3 regions of the Streptomyces sp. NPDC059443 genome follow, and region 1 is predicted to be linked to each of the others. Evidence: riboswitches for the same ligand, from Rfam matches in the RefSeq annotation. Region 1 holds a riboswitch; each other region holds the start of a gene.

What was found. Region 1 has a riboswitch for cobalamin ahead of ACFXDJ_RS23790 (cobalamin biosynthesis protein). Riboswitches for the same ligand answer to the same signal wherever they lie in the genome.
Region 2: linked by a shared signal. The riboswitch ahead of metE (5-methyltetrahydropteroyltriglutamate--homocysteine S-methyltransferase) and the one ahead of ACFXDJ_RS23790 (cobalamin biosynthesis protein) in region 1 are both predicted to bind cobalamin.
Region 3: linked by a shared signal. The riboswitch ahead of ACFXDJ_RS02280 (ribonucleoside triphosphate reductase) and the one ahead of ACFXDJ_RS23790 (cobalamin biosynthesis protein) in region 1 are both predicted to bind cobalamin.

Annotation. Positions count from the first base shown of each region.
Region 1 covers NZ_JBHYVM010000026.1:7,734-12,786, forward strand. The annotation lists gene ACFXDJ_RS23780 (anion permease) at 280-1,551, shown strand; gene ACFXDJ_RS23785 (hypothetical protein) at 1,580-1,801, shown strand; cobalamin riboswitch at 1,949-2,112, shown strand; gene ACFXDJ_RS23790 (cobalamin biosynthesis protein) at 2,148-3,110, shown strand; partial or broken gene ACFXDJ_RS23795 (cobyric acid synthase) at 3,107-4,899, shown strand; gene ACFXDJ_RS23800 (putative cobaltochelatase) at 4,896-5,053, shown strand, end outside.
Region 2 covers NZ_JBHYVM010000003.1:56,877-61,929, reverse strand. The annotation lists gene aceA (isocitrate lyase) at 1-610, shown strand, start outside; partial or broken gene ACFXDJ_RS03565 (hypothetical protein) at 770-919, shown strand; gene ACFXDJ_RS03560 (3-hydroxybutyryl-CoA dehydrogenase) at 934-1,818, shown strand; cobalamin riboswitch at 1,968-2,194, shown strand; gene metE (5-methyltetrahydropteroyltriglutamate--homocysteine S-methyltransferase) at 2,349-4,685, shown strand; gene ACFXDJ_RS03550 (hypothetical protein) at 5,016-5,053, shown strand, end outside.
Region 3 covers NZ_JBHYVM010000002.1:142,679-147,731, forward strand. The annotation lists gene ACFXDJ_RS02275 (anaerobic ribonucleoside-triphosphate reductase activating protein) at 1-38, opposite strand, end outside; gene ACFXDJ_RS02280 (ribonucleoside triphosphate reductase) at 35-1,864, opposite strand; cobalamin riboswitch at 1,842-1,983, opposite strand; gene ACFXDJ_RS02285 (hypothetical protein) at 2,326-2,790, shown strand; gene ACFXDJ_RS02290 (GNAT family N-acetyltransferase) at 2,809-3,342, opposite strand; gene ACFXDJ_RS02295 (NADP-dependent isocitrate dehydrogenase) at 3,507-5,053, opposite strand, start outside.

The sequences.
Region 1 (5,053 bases):
GGGCCACCGGAGGGGAGGTGCGGGAGCGGCTCGCCGGAGGGTGATCTGGGTCTCTTCCGGATTCCGTTTGCGCGCCGGCCCGTACCGGAAGTCCCGCCCCGGAGCGGGCCCGGACCCGCCCGTGACGTGCGTCAATCGATGGATCCGCGGCGTTACCGGGACGAAGGTCCCGATCGGGTCTCGGGTCGATACACCGTACGACCCCCGTCAGTTCACCTTCCGTTCATTCAGGTTGCCTACGGTCCACGAACCACTGACGTCAAACAGAAGCCTGGGTAAATGGAGCACATAACGCTTCTCCTCGGGATCGTGATCATCACCGCTCTCGTGTTCGATTTCACGAACGGTTTTCACGACACGGCCAACGCGATGGCCACCACCATCTCGACCGGCGCCCTCAAGCCCAAGACCGCGGTGGCCATGTCCGCCGTGCTCAACCTCGTCGGCGCTTTCATGTCCGTGGAGGTCGCCAAGACGATCTCCAAGGGCCTGGTCAACGAGGAAGGCATCCAGCCGGAGGTCATCTTCGCCGCCCTGGTCGGCGCGATCCTCTGGAACCTCGTCACCTGGCTGGTCGGACTGCCCTCCAGCTCCTCGCACGCCCTGATGGGCGGCCTGATCGGTGCCGCGGTCGCTTCGGCCGGCCTGGGCGCGGTCAACGGCAGCGTCGTCGTCACCAAGGTGCTGATCCCCGCGGTCGCCGCTCCGATCGTCGCCGGCGTCGCCGCGTACCTGGCCGCGAAGGTCACGTACAAGGTCGGCAAGGGCATGGGCGAGAAGACCTCGGCCAAGGGCTTCCGCGCCGGCCAGATCGCCTCCGCCGGGCTCGTCTCGCTGGCGCACGGCACCAACGACGCTCAGAAGACGATGGGCATCATCACCCTGGCGCTCGTCGCCGGCGGTGCCATCGCCCCCGGCTCCAACCCGCCGGTCTGGGTCATCGTCTCCGCCGGCATGGCCATCGCGATGGGCACCTACCTGGGCGGCTGGCGCATCATCCGCACCATGGGCAGCGGCCTGACCGACCTGCAGCCGCAGCAGGGCTTCGCCGCCCAGACCTCGGCCGCCAGCGTCATCCTGGCCTCCTCGCACCTCGGCTTCTCCCTCTCCACCACGCACGCGTGCTCCGGCGCCGTGATGGGCTCGGGTCTGGGACGCAAGGGCGGTGTGGTCCGCTGGTCCACCGCCACCCGCATGTTCATCGCGTGGGGCCTGACCCTGCCGGCCGCGGCCCTGGTCGCTTCCGGTGCCGAGCTGGTCATGCGCACCGGTGACATCGGCGTCGTCGCCGTCGCGCTCTTCCTGGTCGCCTCCTGCGTCGCCATCTGGTTCATCTCGCGCCGCCAGGTCGTCGACCACACCAACGTCAACGAGGTCGCCCCGGCCGGCGCCGAGGAGCCGGGCGTGGTCACCACGGCCATGGCCGCCGTCGCCGTCCCGCCGGTCGCGGGCACCGCCGCCGGCACCACCGCCGCGGTGACGGACGAGGCCCTGAAGGCCACCATCCCGGCCGCCCCCGCGACCCCCGCGGCTCCGGCCGCCGCGGTCTGACCCCGAGAACGACAGAGGAATCCGCAGCATGAAGATCGACTGGGCAGCACTCGGCTCCGTCTTCGGGGTCAGCCTCACCGCCACCGTCGTCCTCGTGACCCTGTTCACCCTGGGTCTGATGGGCCTCTCCAAGCACGAGGCCGCCACCGAGCAGGGCGGCGCCGCCACCCTGGCCCGTACCGGCGCCTACGCCTGCTTCGCGCTCTGCGCGGCGGCCGTGAGCTACGGGATCTACCTGATCGTCGCCTGAGACGCCGGGCCCCGTGTTGAAGGCTCCCTCCGGGTTCACCCCGGGGGGAGCTTTCGCGTGCCCGCCCCCTGCCTCGCCGCCGCCCCGGACCCGTCCCGCACCCGTCCCGGCCCACCCGTCTCCACCACCCCACAGCAGGTCAACGGCGAGTTGACGGGCCTTCGCGGTGCGTGGTGGACTGCCCGAGCCAATACGGCGGCATGGAGAGGAAGTCCGGTGCGAATCCGGCGCGGTCCCGCCACTGTCACCGGAGCACTCAAGCCGAGTGCGACCGGGAGCCAGGAACTCTCGCCGCCGGACACGTCGAACCAGGGCGCGGACCCTGAGTGAGGACATACCTGCCACCATGCGTGCCGATCGCGTCTTCGCGTACGGCGCCACGGCCGGCCTGATCGGCGACCGGATCCTCGGGGATCCGCGCCGAGGGCACCCCGTGGCCGCCTTCGGACGAGCCGCCGCCACGGTCGAACGCGCCCTGTGGCGCGACGACCGCGCCCGCGGCGCCCTGCACACCCTGGTCTGCGCCGGGGGCGCGGCCGCCATCGGCGCGCTGGGCGCCCGCGCCGTGCGCTCCCGGCCCGCGGCTGCCCGCATAGCCCTGACCGCCGCCGCCACCTGGGCCGTCGTGGGCGGCACTTCCCTGGGCCGCGAAGCCCGCGCCATCGGCGGGGCGCTCGCCGCCGGAGACGCCGAGACGGCCCGCGAGCGGCTGCCGCACCTGTGCGGGCGCGACCCCCAGGCCCTGGACGAACAGCAGATGGCCCGCGCCGTGGTGGAGTCGGTCGCCGAGAACACCTCCGACGCGGTGGTCGGAGCCCTGGTGTGGGGCGCCGTCGGCGGCGTCCCCGGACTGCTGGCCTTCCGCGCCGTGAACACCCTGGACGCGATGGTCGGCCACAAGTCCCCCCGCTACCTGCGCTACGGCTGGGCCTCGGCCCGGCTCGACGACCTCGCGGGCTGGCCGGGCGCCCGGCTGACGGCCCTGGCCGCCGTACTGGCCGGCCCCGACCGGCGGGGAGCCGTACGGGCCTGGCGCGCGGACGCCGCCAAACACCCGAGCCCGAACGCGGGGCCGGTGGAATCCTCGTTCGCCGGGGCGCTCGGCGTCCGGCTGGGCGGGACCCTGGCCTACGGGGGGCGGGTCGAGCACCGGGCGGTGCTCAACGGCGAGGAGGGGCGGCCGGTGGAGGTCGCCGACATCGAGCGGGCGGTCCGGCTGTCGCGGCAGGTGACTTGGGTGGCGCTGGGGGCCTGTGTGGCCGCCCGGACGCTGATCTCCCGTACGAAGAGGAAGGGGCGGCGCGCATGAGCGGCGGCGCGAAGCGCGGCGGGGGGCTCCTCGTCGCCGGTACGACATCGGACGCGGGCAAGAGCGTGGTCACGGCGGGCATCTGCCGGTGGCTGGCGCGCAGCGGGGTGAAAGTGGCCCCGTTCAAGGCGCAGAACATGTCCCTGAACTCCTTCGTGACGCGCGAAGGCGCGGAGATCGGCCGGGCGCAGGCCATGCAGGCGCAGGCCGCGCGCGTGGAGCCGACCGCGCTGATGAACCCGGTGCTGCTCAAGCCGGGCAGCGACCGCAGCAGCCAGGTGGTGTTGCTGGGCAAGCCGGTGGGCGAGATGAGCGCCCGCGGTTTCTTCGGGGGGTCCGGGGGGTCGTCCCCCGGGAAGGCGCTGCACGGGGGACGTCAGGAGCAGTTGCTCGGCATCGTGACGGACTGCCTTGAGCAGTTGCGGGGCACGTATGACGCCGTGATCTGCGAGGGGGCGGGCAGCCCGGCCGAGATCAACCTGCGGCGCACCGACATCGTGAACATGGGCATCGCGCGGGCCGCGCGGTTCCCGGTGGTCGTGGTCGGCGACATCGACCGGGGCGGGGTCTTCGCCTCGTTCTTCGGCACCACGGCGCTCCTGTCGCCCGAGGACCAGTCGCTGATCGCGGGCTACCTGGTCAACAAGTTCCGCGGCGACGTCTCCCTGCTGGAGCCCGGCATGGAGATGCTGCGGGGCCTGACGGGGCGGGCGACGTACGGGGTGCTGCCCTTCCAGCACGGTCTGGGCATCGACGAGGAGGACGGCCTGCGGGTCTCCCTGCGGGGTGCGGTACGGGAATCCGTGGTCGCCCCGCCCGTCGGCGAGGACGTGCTGCGGGTCGCGGTGTGCGCGGTCCCGCTGATGTCGAACTTCACGGACGTGGACGCGCTCGCGGCGGAGCCGGGGGTGGTGGTGCGGTTCGTGGACCGGGCCGAGGAACTGGCCGACGCGGACCTGGTCGTCGTACCGGGTACTCGGGGGACGGTCAAGGCGCTGGCGTGGCTGCGAGAGCGGGGGCTCGCGGACGCCCTGGCCCGGCGGGCCGCCGAGGGGCGGCCGGTGCTGGGCATCTGCGGCGGGTTCCAGGTGCTGGGCGAACGGATCGAGGACGAGGTCGAGTCGAAGGCCGGTTCCGTGCCGGGGCTCGGGCTGCTGCCGGTGCGCGTGCGCTTCGAGCGGGAGAAGACCCTGGCGCGGCCGGTGGGTTCGGCGCTGGGCGAGTCGGTCGAGGGCTACGAGATCCACCACGGCGTGGCCGAAGTCCTGGGCGGGACCCCCTTCCTGGACGGCTGCCGGGTCGGGGAGGTGTGGGGCACCCACTGGCACGGCTCGCTGGAGTCGGACGGCTTCCGCCGGGCGTTCCTCCGGGAGGTCGCCTCGGCGGCGGGCCGGCGCTTCGTTCCGGCTCCGGACACGTCGTTCGCCTCGCTGCGTGAGGAACAGCTGGACCTGCTGGGCGATTTGATCGAGGAGCACGCGGACACGGATGGTCTGATGCGCCTGATCGAAGGCGGGGCCCCGGCGGGCCTTCCGTTCCTCCCCCCGGGCGCGCCGTGACGGAGACCCTGCGGGGCCCGTCCCCTACCCGCCCTTCCACCGTTCCCCGGGCTCTGCCCGGACCCGCGCCTCAAACGCCGGCGAGGCTTGAATTGCGCTGCGCGCAATCCAGCCCGCCGGGCCAGATCCAGCCCCGCCGGCGTTTGAGGCGCGGGGTCCGGGGCAGCGCCCCGGCAGCGGCGCCGCAGACGACAACGGTCCGCACCTTCGAAGGAGTGAGCAACACGTGAGTACGCCCTACCCGTTCACCGCACTGGTCGGTCAAACCGACTTGCGCCTCGCGCTGCTGCTCAACGCCGTGAGCCCCGCGGTCGGCGGCGTACTCGTGCGCGGCGAGAAGGGGACGGCCAAGTCCACGGCCGTCCGCGCCCTGTCGGCCCTGCT
Region 2 (5,053 bases), on a different contig from region 1:
CGCCCGCACCGACGCCCTCGCAGCGAACCTCATCACCAGCGACGTCGACGAGCGCGACGCACGGTTCGTCACCGGCGAGCGCACTGCCGAGGGCTTCTACCGCGTGCGGAACGGCATGGCCCCCGTCATCTCGCGCGGCCTCGCCTACGCCCCGTACGCCGACCTCATCTGGGTGGAGACCGGAACCCCGGACCTGGCCCAGGCCCGCGAGTTCGCCGAGGCGATCCACGCGCAGTACCCGGACCAGATGCTCGCCTACAACTGCTCGCCGTCCTTCAACTGGAAGGCGGCGCTGGACGACGACCAGATAGCCAAGTTCCAGCGCGAGCTCGGCGCGATGGGCTACCGCTTCCAGTTCATCACCCTGGCCGGATTCCACTCCCTCAACCACGGCATGTTCGACCTGGCCCGCGGCTACGCCGAACACGGCATGACCGCCTACGTGGACCTCCAGGAGCGCGAATTCGCCGCCCAGGCACAGGGGTTCACCGCGGTGAAGCACCAGCGCGAGGTGGGGACAGGGTACTTCGACCTGGTCTCCACCGCCGTCAACCCGGCCTCCTCCACCACCGCGCTCGCAGGTTCCACCGAGGAAGAGCAGTTCCACTAAACCCTCTTCTTCGACCGTCCCCCGCCGGCCAGATTCCGCGTGGGTGCCCGACCGCCGTTCGTGTCGGGCACCCACCGCCCCGCTGAGGAGAACCACATGTCCCTGAAGCCCCCGACCAGCAGTGTCCGGGTTCTCGGCGCACCGGGCGAGCGCCACGAGGAGGTCAAGGAGTACCGCCTCGGCGAGCAGGTCGCGACCCTCATGGTCCGCCCGCGCGGGTGGCACCTCACCGAGGAACACCTGGAGACCGACGGACGCCCGGTGTCCGCCTCCCTCGTCGACTTCGGCCACCTCGTCCGCCACTCCGCCGCGCAGGTGAACGCGTGAACGCCCCCGCGCGGGCGTCCCGCATCCAGCGCGTCGGAGTCGTCGGTGGAGGCCAGATGGGTGCCGGAATCGCCGAGGTGTGCGCCCGAGCCGGCCTCGACACCGTCGTAGCCGAGTCGGACGCCACCGCCGGCCGCGCCGCCCGCGAGCGCGTCGCCGTCTCACTGGAGCGCGCCGTCCAGCGGGGCAAGCTGGACCGGATCTCCGCCGAAGACGCCCTGGCCCGGCTCGTGTTCACGGGGGACCTGGAGGACCTCGCCGACCGGCAGCTGGTCATCGAGGCCGTGACCGAGAACCCGGACGCCAAGACGGAGATCTTCACCGCCCTAGACAAGATCGTCGAGGATCGGGAGGCCATCCTCGCCACGAACACCTCGGCCATCCCGATCATGCGGCTGGGCATGGCCACCGGCCGCGCCGACCGGGTCGTGGGCTTGCATTTCTTCAACCCCGTCCCCGTCCTGCCGCTGGTCGAGGTCGTCTCCTCCCTCCACACATCGGCGGACACCCTCGTCGCAGTCGAGGCCTTCGCCCGCGAAGCTCTGGGCAAGACCACGGTCCGCTCCCAGGACCGGGCCGGCTTCGTCGTCAACGCCCTGCTCGTCCCCTACCTCCTCTCGGCCATTCGCATGGCCGAATCCGGGTACGCCAGTGCCGCCGACGTGGACGCCGGAATGGAACTGGGCTGCGCCCACCCCATGGGGCCGCTCAAGCTCGCGGACCTGATCGGCCTGGACACGGTCGCGGCCATCGCCGAGTCCCTCTACGAGGAGTTCAAGGAACCCCTGTATGCCCCGCCCCCGCTGCTCCAGCGGATGGTGCAGGCGGGTTTGCTGGGCCGCAAGAGCGGCCGCGGGTTCCACACGTACGGCCGGGGCTGAGGGTCCCGGCAGGTCTCCGGGCCTGAGGGTGCGCCGGAGGCGCGCGAGAACGGTGGGGGTGTGGCGCGTGGTGTCGCCGCACCCCCACCGTGTCTCATTTCCCCGTCCGACATGTGGAAAGTCGTGTCCCTTCCCCGGTCGGTCGACCTACTGTGGGCCTCGCAGCTGGTTCGCCCCCGCCCTCCAGGCGGGAAGCGTCGTAAGAGGGAACCCGGTGGGAATCCGGGACTGCCCCGCAGCGGTGAGCGGGAACGACCGCCGTCATACGCACTGGGACCTGAACCGGTCCTGGGAAGCGACGGCCATTAGGTGCCCGCCGGGAGACCGGCAGGCGTGCCCGCGAGTCCGAAGACCTGCCCGTTGCCCGTGCGCGATCGACCGCGCACGGTTTCCCGGTGACCTCGTGGGCGGGTCGGCGTGCATCTCGGGCGGATCCTCCCCGTCGCGTACCTCGGTCGTACGCGATCACGGCGGGCCGCCCGTTGCGGCACCCCTTCGCATCCTCGGCCCGTCACCGGGTCCATGGAGACATGCTCGCGAAGGAGAGTTCCGTGACCACCTCGAACCCCGCCGTACGCGCCACCGTGTACGGCTACCCCCGCCAGGGTCAGAACCGTGAACTGAAGAAGGCCGTCGAGGGCTACTGGAAGGGCCGCGTCACCGCCGAAGCCCTCCGGGACACCGCCCGCGACCTGCGCCGCACCAACTGGCAGCAACTGGCCGAGGCGGGCATCACCGAGATTCCGACCGGTGACTTCTCGTACTACGACCACGTCCTGGACACCACGGTCATGGTCGGCGCGGTCCCCGAGCGCCACCGGGCCGCCGTGGACGCGGATCCCCTGGACGGGTACTTCGCCATGGCGCGCGGCACCCAGGACGTGGCCCCTCTTGAGATGACCAAGTGGTTCGACACCAACTACCACTACCTGGTCCCCGAGCTCGGCCCCGACACCGTCTTCACCGCCGACTCCGCCAAGCAGGTGGCCGAACTGAAGGAGGCCCTGGCCCTCGGCCACACCGCCCGCCCGGTCCTGGTCGGCCCGGTGACCTACCTGCTCCTCGCCAAGCCCGCGCCCGGCGCGGCCGCCGACTTCGAGCCGCTGACCCTGCTCGACCGGCTGCTGCCCGTCTACGCCCAGGTCCTCGCCGACCTGCGCGCCGCGGGCGCCGCATGGGTCCAACTGGACGAGCCGGCTCTGGTCCAGGACCGCACCCCGGCCGAACTGAACGCCGCCGCCCGCACCTACCGGGAACTCGGCACCCTGACCGAGCGCCCCAAGCTTCTCGTCGCCTCCTACTTCGACCGTCTCGGCGAGGCCCTGCCCGTGCTGGCGAAGGCGCCCGTGGAGGGACTCGCCCTCGACTTCACCGACCGGGCCGCCGCCAATCTCGACGACCTCGCCGCGGCGGGCGGCCTCCCCGGCAAGCGGCTGGTCGCCGGCGTGGTCAACGGCCGCAACATCTGGATCAACGACCACCAGAAGTCGCTGACCACCCTCGGCACCCTCCTCGGCCTCGCCGAGCGGGTCGACGTCGCCGCTTCCTGCTCCCTGCTGCACGTCCCGCTGGACGCCGAGACCGAGCGCGACATCGACCCGCAGATCCGGCGCTGGCTCGCCTTCGCCCGCCAGAAGACGACCGAGATCACCACCCTGGCCCGCGGACTCGCCCTGGGCACCGACGCGATCACCGCCGAACTCGCGGCGAACCGGGCCGACCTGGCCTCCCGGGCGACCTCCGCGATCACCCACGACCCCGCCGTCCGGGCGCGGACCGAGGCGATCACGGACGCGGACGGCCGCCGAGCCCAGCCCTACACCGAACGGGCCGCCGCCCAGCACGCCCACCTGGGCCTGCCGCTGCTGCCCACCACGACCATCGGGTCCTTCCCGCAGACCGCCGAACTGCGCGTGGCCCGGGCGGACCTGCGCGCCGGACGCATCGACACCGCCGGGTACGAGGAGCGGATCGAGGCCGAGATCCGCGAGGTGCTCTCCTTCCAGGAGAAGACCGGGATCGACGTCCTGGTGCACGGCGAGCCCGAACGCAACGACATGGTCCAGTACTTCGCCGAGCAGCTCACCGGCTACCTCGCCACCCAGCACGGATGGGTCCAGTCCTACGGCACCCGCTACGTGCGCCCGCCGGTCCTGGCCGGGGACATCTCCCGTCCCGACCCGATGACCGTCCGCTGGACCACGTACGCCCAGTCGCAGACCGCCAAGCCGGTCAAGGGCATGCTGACCGGCCCGGTCACCATGCTCGCCTGGTCCTTCGTACGGGACGACCAGCCCCTGGGCGAGACGGCCCGCCAGGTCGCCCTTGCCCTGCGGGACGAGGTGACCGACCTGGAGGCGGCCGGTACCTCCGTCATCCAGGTGGACGAGCCCGCCCTGCGCGAAACGCTCCCGCTGCGCGCCGCCGACCACACCGGCTACCTGGCCTGGGCCACGGAGTCCTTCCGCCTCACCACCAGCGGCGTCCGCCCGGACACCCAGATCCACACGCACATGTGCTATGCGGAGTTCGGCGACATCGTCGAAGCCATCGAGAACCTCGACGCCGACGTCATCAGCCTGGAAGCCGCCCGCTCCCACATGCAGGTGGCCGACGAGCTCGCCGGCGCCGGCTACCCCCGCGAGGTCGGACCGGGCGTCTGGGACATCCACTCGCCCCGCATCCCCTCCGCCGATGAGGCAGCGGCCCTCCTGCGCAAGGGGCTGGAGGCGATCCCCGCCGAACGGCTCTGGGTCAATCCCGACTGCGGCCTGAAGACCCGTGGCTGGCCCGAGACCCGGGCCTCCCTGGAGAACCTCGTCGAAGCGGCCCGCCTGGTGCGCTCGGAGGTCTCGACCGACGCCTGATGCCCCTTCGGGCCGGAACGGCGCGTACATCCCGTTCCGGCCCGAAGGAGGCCGGCCAGCCCTGTTCCCCGTCTCTGGCCCCTCCCTCCGTGAGGTCCCCCGGAAGCTCCCCGAGGGCGAGTCGCGAGCTGCCATCCGGTTCGCCACGACCTTCGTCCTTTCGGCCGATTGAGGGCTGGGACCTGCCAGGGCTTTGGTCCTGGTGATCAAGGCCCTGCGCCGGACCAGGCGGCGCCGGGCTCAGGGAAGGCTTATCCGTGTCGTACCGCGCCGTTCCGTGAGCGGCGTCCGGCCAGTGCTTTGCCGTTCATCGAAAGGCTTCCTCACTTCATGTTCTCCTCGCTGCCCCGTTCCGTGCGCCGTGGCGC
Region 3 (5,053 bases), on a different contig from region 1:
CCCGGCGGCACGGCGGGGGCCGGGGGTCCGGAGGTCACGCCGCCGCCTTGAAGGGGACGCGCTCGGCGTGTTCGCCCTTCTTGCCGATGTTGAAGGAGGACACCGGGCGGTGGTAGCCCATGACCCGGGTCCAGACCTCGCACGCCGCGCCGCAGCTGGGGCACTCGGGCCGCTCCCCCGCCAGGTAGCCGTGGTCGGCGCAGATGGAGAAGGTCGGGGTGACCGTCAGGTACGGGAGCCGGAAGGTCTCCAGCGAGCGCCGTACGAGTGCGCGGCAGGCCTCGGCCGTCGGGATCCGCTCGGGGGTGTACAGGTGCAGGACGGTGCCGCCCGTGTACTTGCCCTGGAGTTCGTCCTGGCGCTCCAGCGCCTCGAAGGGGTCGTCGGTCCATCCGACGGGCAGCTGCGAGGAGTTGGTGTAGTACGGGTTGGCGTCGGTGCCGGCCTGGAGGATCCCGGGGAAGCGGGCCCGGTCCTCCTTCGCGAAGCGGTAGGTGGTGCCCTCGGCCGGGGTGGCCTCCAGGTTGTAGAGGTGGCCGGTGCTCTCCTGGAACTCGACCATCCGGGCCCGGACCCGGTCCAGCAGCCGGACCGCGAGGGCGTAGCCCTCGGGCGCGGTGATGTCGTAGGCGTCCGCGCTGAAGTTGCGGATCATCTCGTTGACGCCGTTGACGCCGATGGTGGAGAAGTGGTTGCGCAAGGTGCCCAAGTACCGCTTGGTGTAAGGGAAGAGGCCGCCGTCGATCAGCTCCTGGACGGTGGCCCGCTTGAGTTCGAGGCTGTCCTTGGCGAGATCGCACAGCCGGTCCACCGCGGCCAGCAGTCCCGGCTCGTCACCGGCGTACGCGTACCCGAGCCGGGCGCAGTTGAGGGTGACGACCCCGAGCGAACCGGTCTGCTCGGCGCTGCCGAAGAGGCCGTTGCCGCGCTTGAGCAGCTCCGTCAGATCGAGCTGGAGGCGGCAGCACATGGAGCGGATCATGTTCGGTTCGAGTGCGGAGTTGATGAAGTTCTGGAAGTACGGGAGCCCGTACTTGGCCGTCATCGCGAAGAGCCGCTCGGCGTTCTCGCTCTCCCAGGGGAAGTCCCGGGTGATGTTGTAGGTCGGGATGGGGAAGGTGAACACCCGTCCGGTGGCGTCCCCTTCGGTCATCACCTCGATGTACGCCCGGTTGATCAGGTCCATCTCGGCCTGGAGCTCGCCGTAGGTGAAGCCGGCTTCCTCGCCCGCGACGACCGGGATCTGATCGCGCAGGTCCTCGGGGCAGGTCCAGTCGAAGGTGAGGTTGGTGAAGGGGGTCTGGGTGCCCCAGCGCGAGGGCACGTTGAGATTGTGGACCAGCTCCTGGATGCACTGCCTGACCTGCGGGTACGTCATCGCGTCGAGGCGGACGTAGGGGGCGAGGTAAGTATCGAAGGAGGAGAAGGCCTGGGCGCCCGCCCATTCGTTCTGCAGGGTGCCCAGGAAGTTCACGATCTGGCCCACGGCCGAGGACAGGTGCCGGGGCGGGGCGGAGTCGATCTGGCCGGGGACCCCGCCCAAGCCCTCGGCCAGCAGGGTGCGCAGGGACCAGCCCGCGCAGTAGCCGGAGAGAATGTCCAGGTCGTGGATGTGGAAGTCGCCCTCCCGGTGGGCGCGGGCCACGTCGGCCGGGTAGACCTGCTCCAGCCAGTAGTTCGCGGTGATCTTGCCCGCCGCGTTGAGGATGAGGCCGCCGAGCGAATAGCCCTGGTTGGCATTGGCGTTCACCCGCCAGTCCCGGCGGTCCAGGTACTCGGTCACGGTCTCTACGGCATCGACGACAGCAGTCACGGCAGCCCTCCCACGAGGCTCGGCACGGAAGTACGGATCACATGCCGGCAGGGGTCGGACTCGTCCACACGGGGTGGACACAACCGTTGCGGGGCAGTCCCGGATTCACACCGGATTCCCTGTGACTCGGTCGGGGCGAACCCCGCCGAACCGGCAGGGCCAACACTACATATGGATGCGAGCAGGACCTGCAACCACTACATATTGGGTGACGAAGGTCCCGGGGCAGAGGCCTTCCGGCCCTCGGGCCGCGGGCCTCCCTAGTCCGCCGCCTCGGCCGCGGACGACCGTTGCCCGGACGCCGAGGGCGGCTCTTCACCTAGGAGTGGACAAAGGCGCGTTGCCTGTACAACTGCTGTGATCATCGGGCGCCACGGGCCTTTCAGCGGAATAGGGAATTCCCCTGGCCTTCCGGCGAAAGTGGCGCATAATCGTCTTCATGCGGCTTGAACAAGCCTCTTGCCGCGTATGGTCACGCATGCATGGGGGGCATCGTGCCGATGAGTGATTCCATGGGCGATTCCGTGAGCGATTCCGTGGGAGCCGGCATATTTCCGGCCACGTCCGTCGAGTTTTCCCGCCTGCTCACCACCGTACGGCGGTGCAGGGTGCTCACCGTCACCGGACGGTTCCGGGAGCCCCGGAGCCTGCTGGTGCGGGAGATCGGGGAGCGGCTCGCGTCCAACTTCTACGACGGCGTGGCCGTCGTCGGCATGGACCACCGCTTCGGGGTCCGCGACCTGACGGCCGCGCTGGGCTGCGTACCGGGCATGCCGTTCCTGCCGTACGGCACGGTGAACGCGGCGTCGTGGCTGGCCGAGCGCGACATGCTGCTCGTCCTCGACGGCTCCGACCACCTCGCGCCCGAGACCCTGGCCTGGCTGCGCGACCTGCTCACCGCGGCCCCCGGCCTGCGGATCCTGTCGGCCGGACGCCATCCGCTGGGGTTCCCGCAGGAACGGGTGCACCGGCTGTGAACTCCGCGCCCCGACCGGCTACTCGGCCCGCCAGTCCTCGGCCAGCAGCCCCATCACCACCTCGTCCGTGAACTCCCCGCACACCCAGGCCGCCCGGCGCAGGGTCCCCTCCAGGACGAATCCGTTCGCGCTCGCGGCCCGGATCATGGGGAGGTTGTCGGCCAGGGTGTCCACCTGGAGCCGCTGCAGCCCGCGCACGGAGAACCCGTAGCGGCACAGCAGTCGCACGACGTCCTCGCCCAGGCCCCGGCCACGGCTGCCGGGGCGCAGCGAGATGCCGAGGTGGGCGGAGCGGTTGTGCGCGTCGATGGCCCAGAGCAGGGCCTCGCCCGCCAGTTCGCCGGTGGCCCGCTCCACTACGGAGAAGCAGGCCACGGCGTCGGAGGGCTCGCGGGGTTCGTACGGGGAGTGCCCGCTCGCCGCCCCGACCGGCCGCCAGGGCCGCGTGTCGGCGCGCGAGCGCGTGGCCACGTCCTCGTAGAGCTCGGCGTGGAGCACGGCCACGTCGTCGGTGTGCCGGGCGCGCAGTCCGGCCAGTTCTCCTTGAATCATGCGGCCTTACTAGCCTGCGCCGGGCCGCGGCCACAACCGGGTTTCCGCCCCGGGGCCCGCCCCGGACACGGCTCCACCCCGGACACGGCTCCGCCCCGGTCGGCGGCTGCCGGCCGGGGCGGACCCGTTGAAGCGGTGTTTCCAGTGTGTCCCTACCGGCAGACCTAGCCGAGGATCGCGAGCGCCTGGTTCAGCGTCGCGGACGGCCGCATGATCGCCGAGGCCTTGGCGGCGTCGGGCTGGTAGTAACCGCCGATGTCGGCCGGGGAGCCCTGCACCGCGATGAGCTCGGCGACGATGGTCTCCTCCTGCTCGCCCAGGGTCTTGGCGAGCGCCTCGAAGGAGGCGGCGAGCTCGGCGTCGGCGGTCTGCTTCGCCAGCTCCTGCGCCCAGTACAGGGCGAGGTAGAAGTGGCTGCCGCGGTTGTCGATGCCGCCCAGCTTGCGGCTCGGCGACTTGTCCTCGTTGAGGAAGGTGCCGGTCGCGCGGTCCAGGGTGTCCGCGAGGACCTGGGCGCGGGCGTTGCCGGTGGTGGTGGCGAGGTGCTCGAAGGAGACGGCCAGCGCGAGGAACTCGCCGAGCGAGTCCCAGCGGAGGTAGTTCTCCTTGACGAGCTGCTGCACGTGCTTCGGGGCGGAGCCGCCGGCGCCCGTCTCGAAGAGGCCGCCGCCGTTCATGAGCGGGACGACCGACAGCATCTTGGCGCTGGTGCCCAGCTCCAGGATCGGGAAGAGGTCGGTCAGGTAGTCGCGCAGCACGTTGCCGGTCACCGAGATGGTGTCCTCGCCGCGGCGGATGCGCTCCAGGGAGTACGCGGTGGCCTCGACCGGCGAGAGGATCTCGATGGTCAGACCGTCGGTGTCGTGGTCGGCGAGGTACGTCTTGACCTTGGCGATCAGCTGCGCGTCGTGCGCGCGGCCCTCGTCGAGCCAGAAGACGGCCGGGACGCCGGTGGCGCGGGCGCGGGTGACGGCGAGCTTGACCCAGTCCTGGATCGGCGCGTCCTTGGTCTGGCAGGCGCGGAAGATGTCACCGGCGGCGACCTCCTGCTCCAGGACCGTGGCACCCGAGGCGTCGACGACGCGGACGGTGCCCGCGGCGGCCAGCTCGAAGGTCTTGTCGTGGCTGCCGTACTCCTCGGCCTTCTGGGCCATGAGGCCGACGTTCGGCACCGAGCCCATCGTGGACGGGTCGTACGCGCCGTGCGCACGGCAGTCGTCGATGACGACCTGGTAGACACCGGCGTAGCTGCTGTCCGGGAGGACGGCGAGCGTGTCGGCCTCGGCGCCGTCCGGGCCCCACATGTGGCCGGAGGTGCGGATCATGGCCGGCATCGAGGCGTCGACGATGACGTCGGACGGAACGTGCAGGTTGGTGATGCCCTTGTCCGAGTCGACCATCGCGAGGGCCGGGCCCTCGGCGATCTCGGCGTCGAAGGAGGCCTTGATCGCGTCGGCGTCGGGCAGCGCGCCCAGGCCGTTCAGGATGGTGCCGAGGCCGTCGTTCGGGGACAGGCCGGCGGCGGCCAGGGTCTCGCCGTAGCGGGCGAAGGTCTTCGGGAAGAAGGCGCGGACCACGTGGCCGAAGATGATCGGGTCGGAGACCTTCATCATCGTGGCCTTGAGGTGCACGGAGAACAGGACGTCCTCGGCCTTGGCGCGCTCGATCTGGGTGTTGAGGAAGGTGCGCAGCTCGTCGACGTGCAGGACGG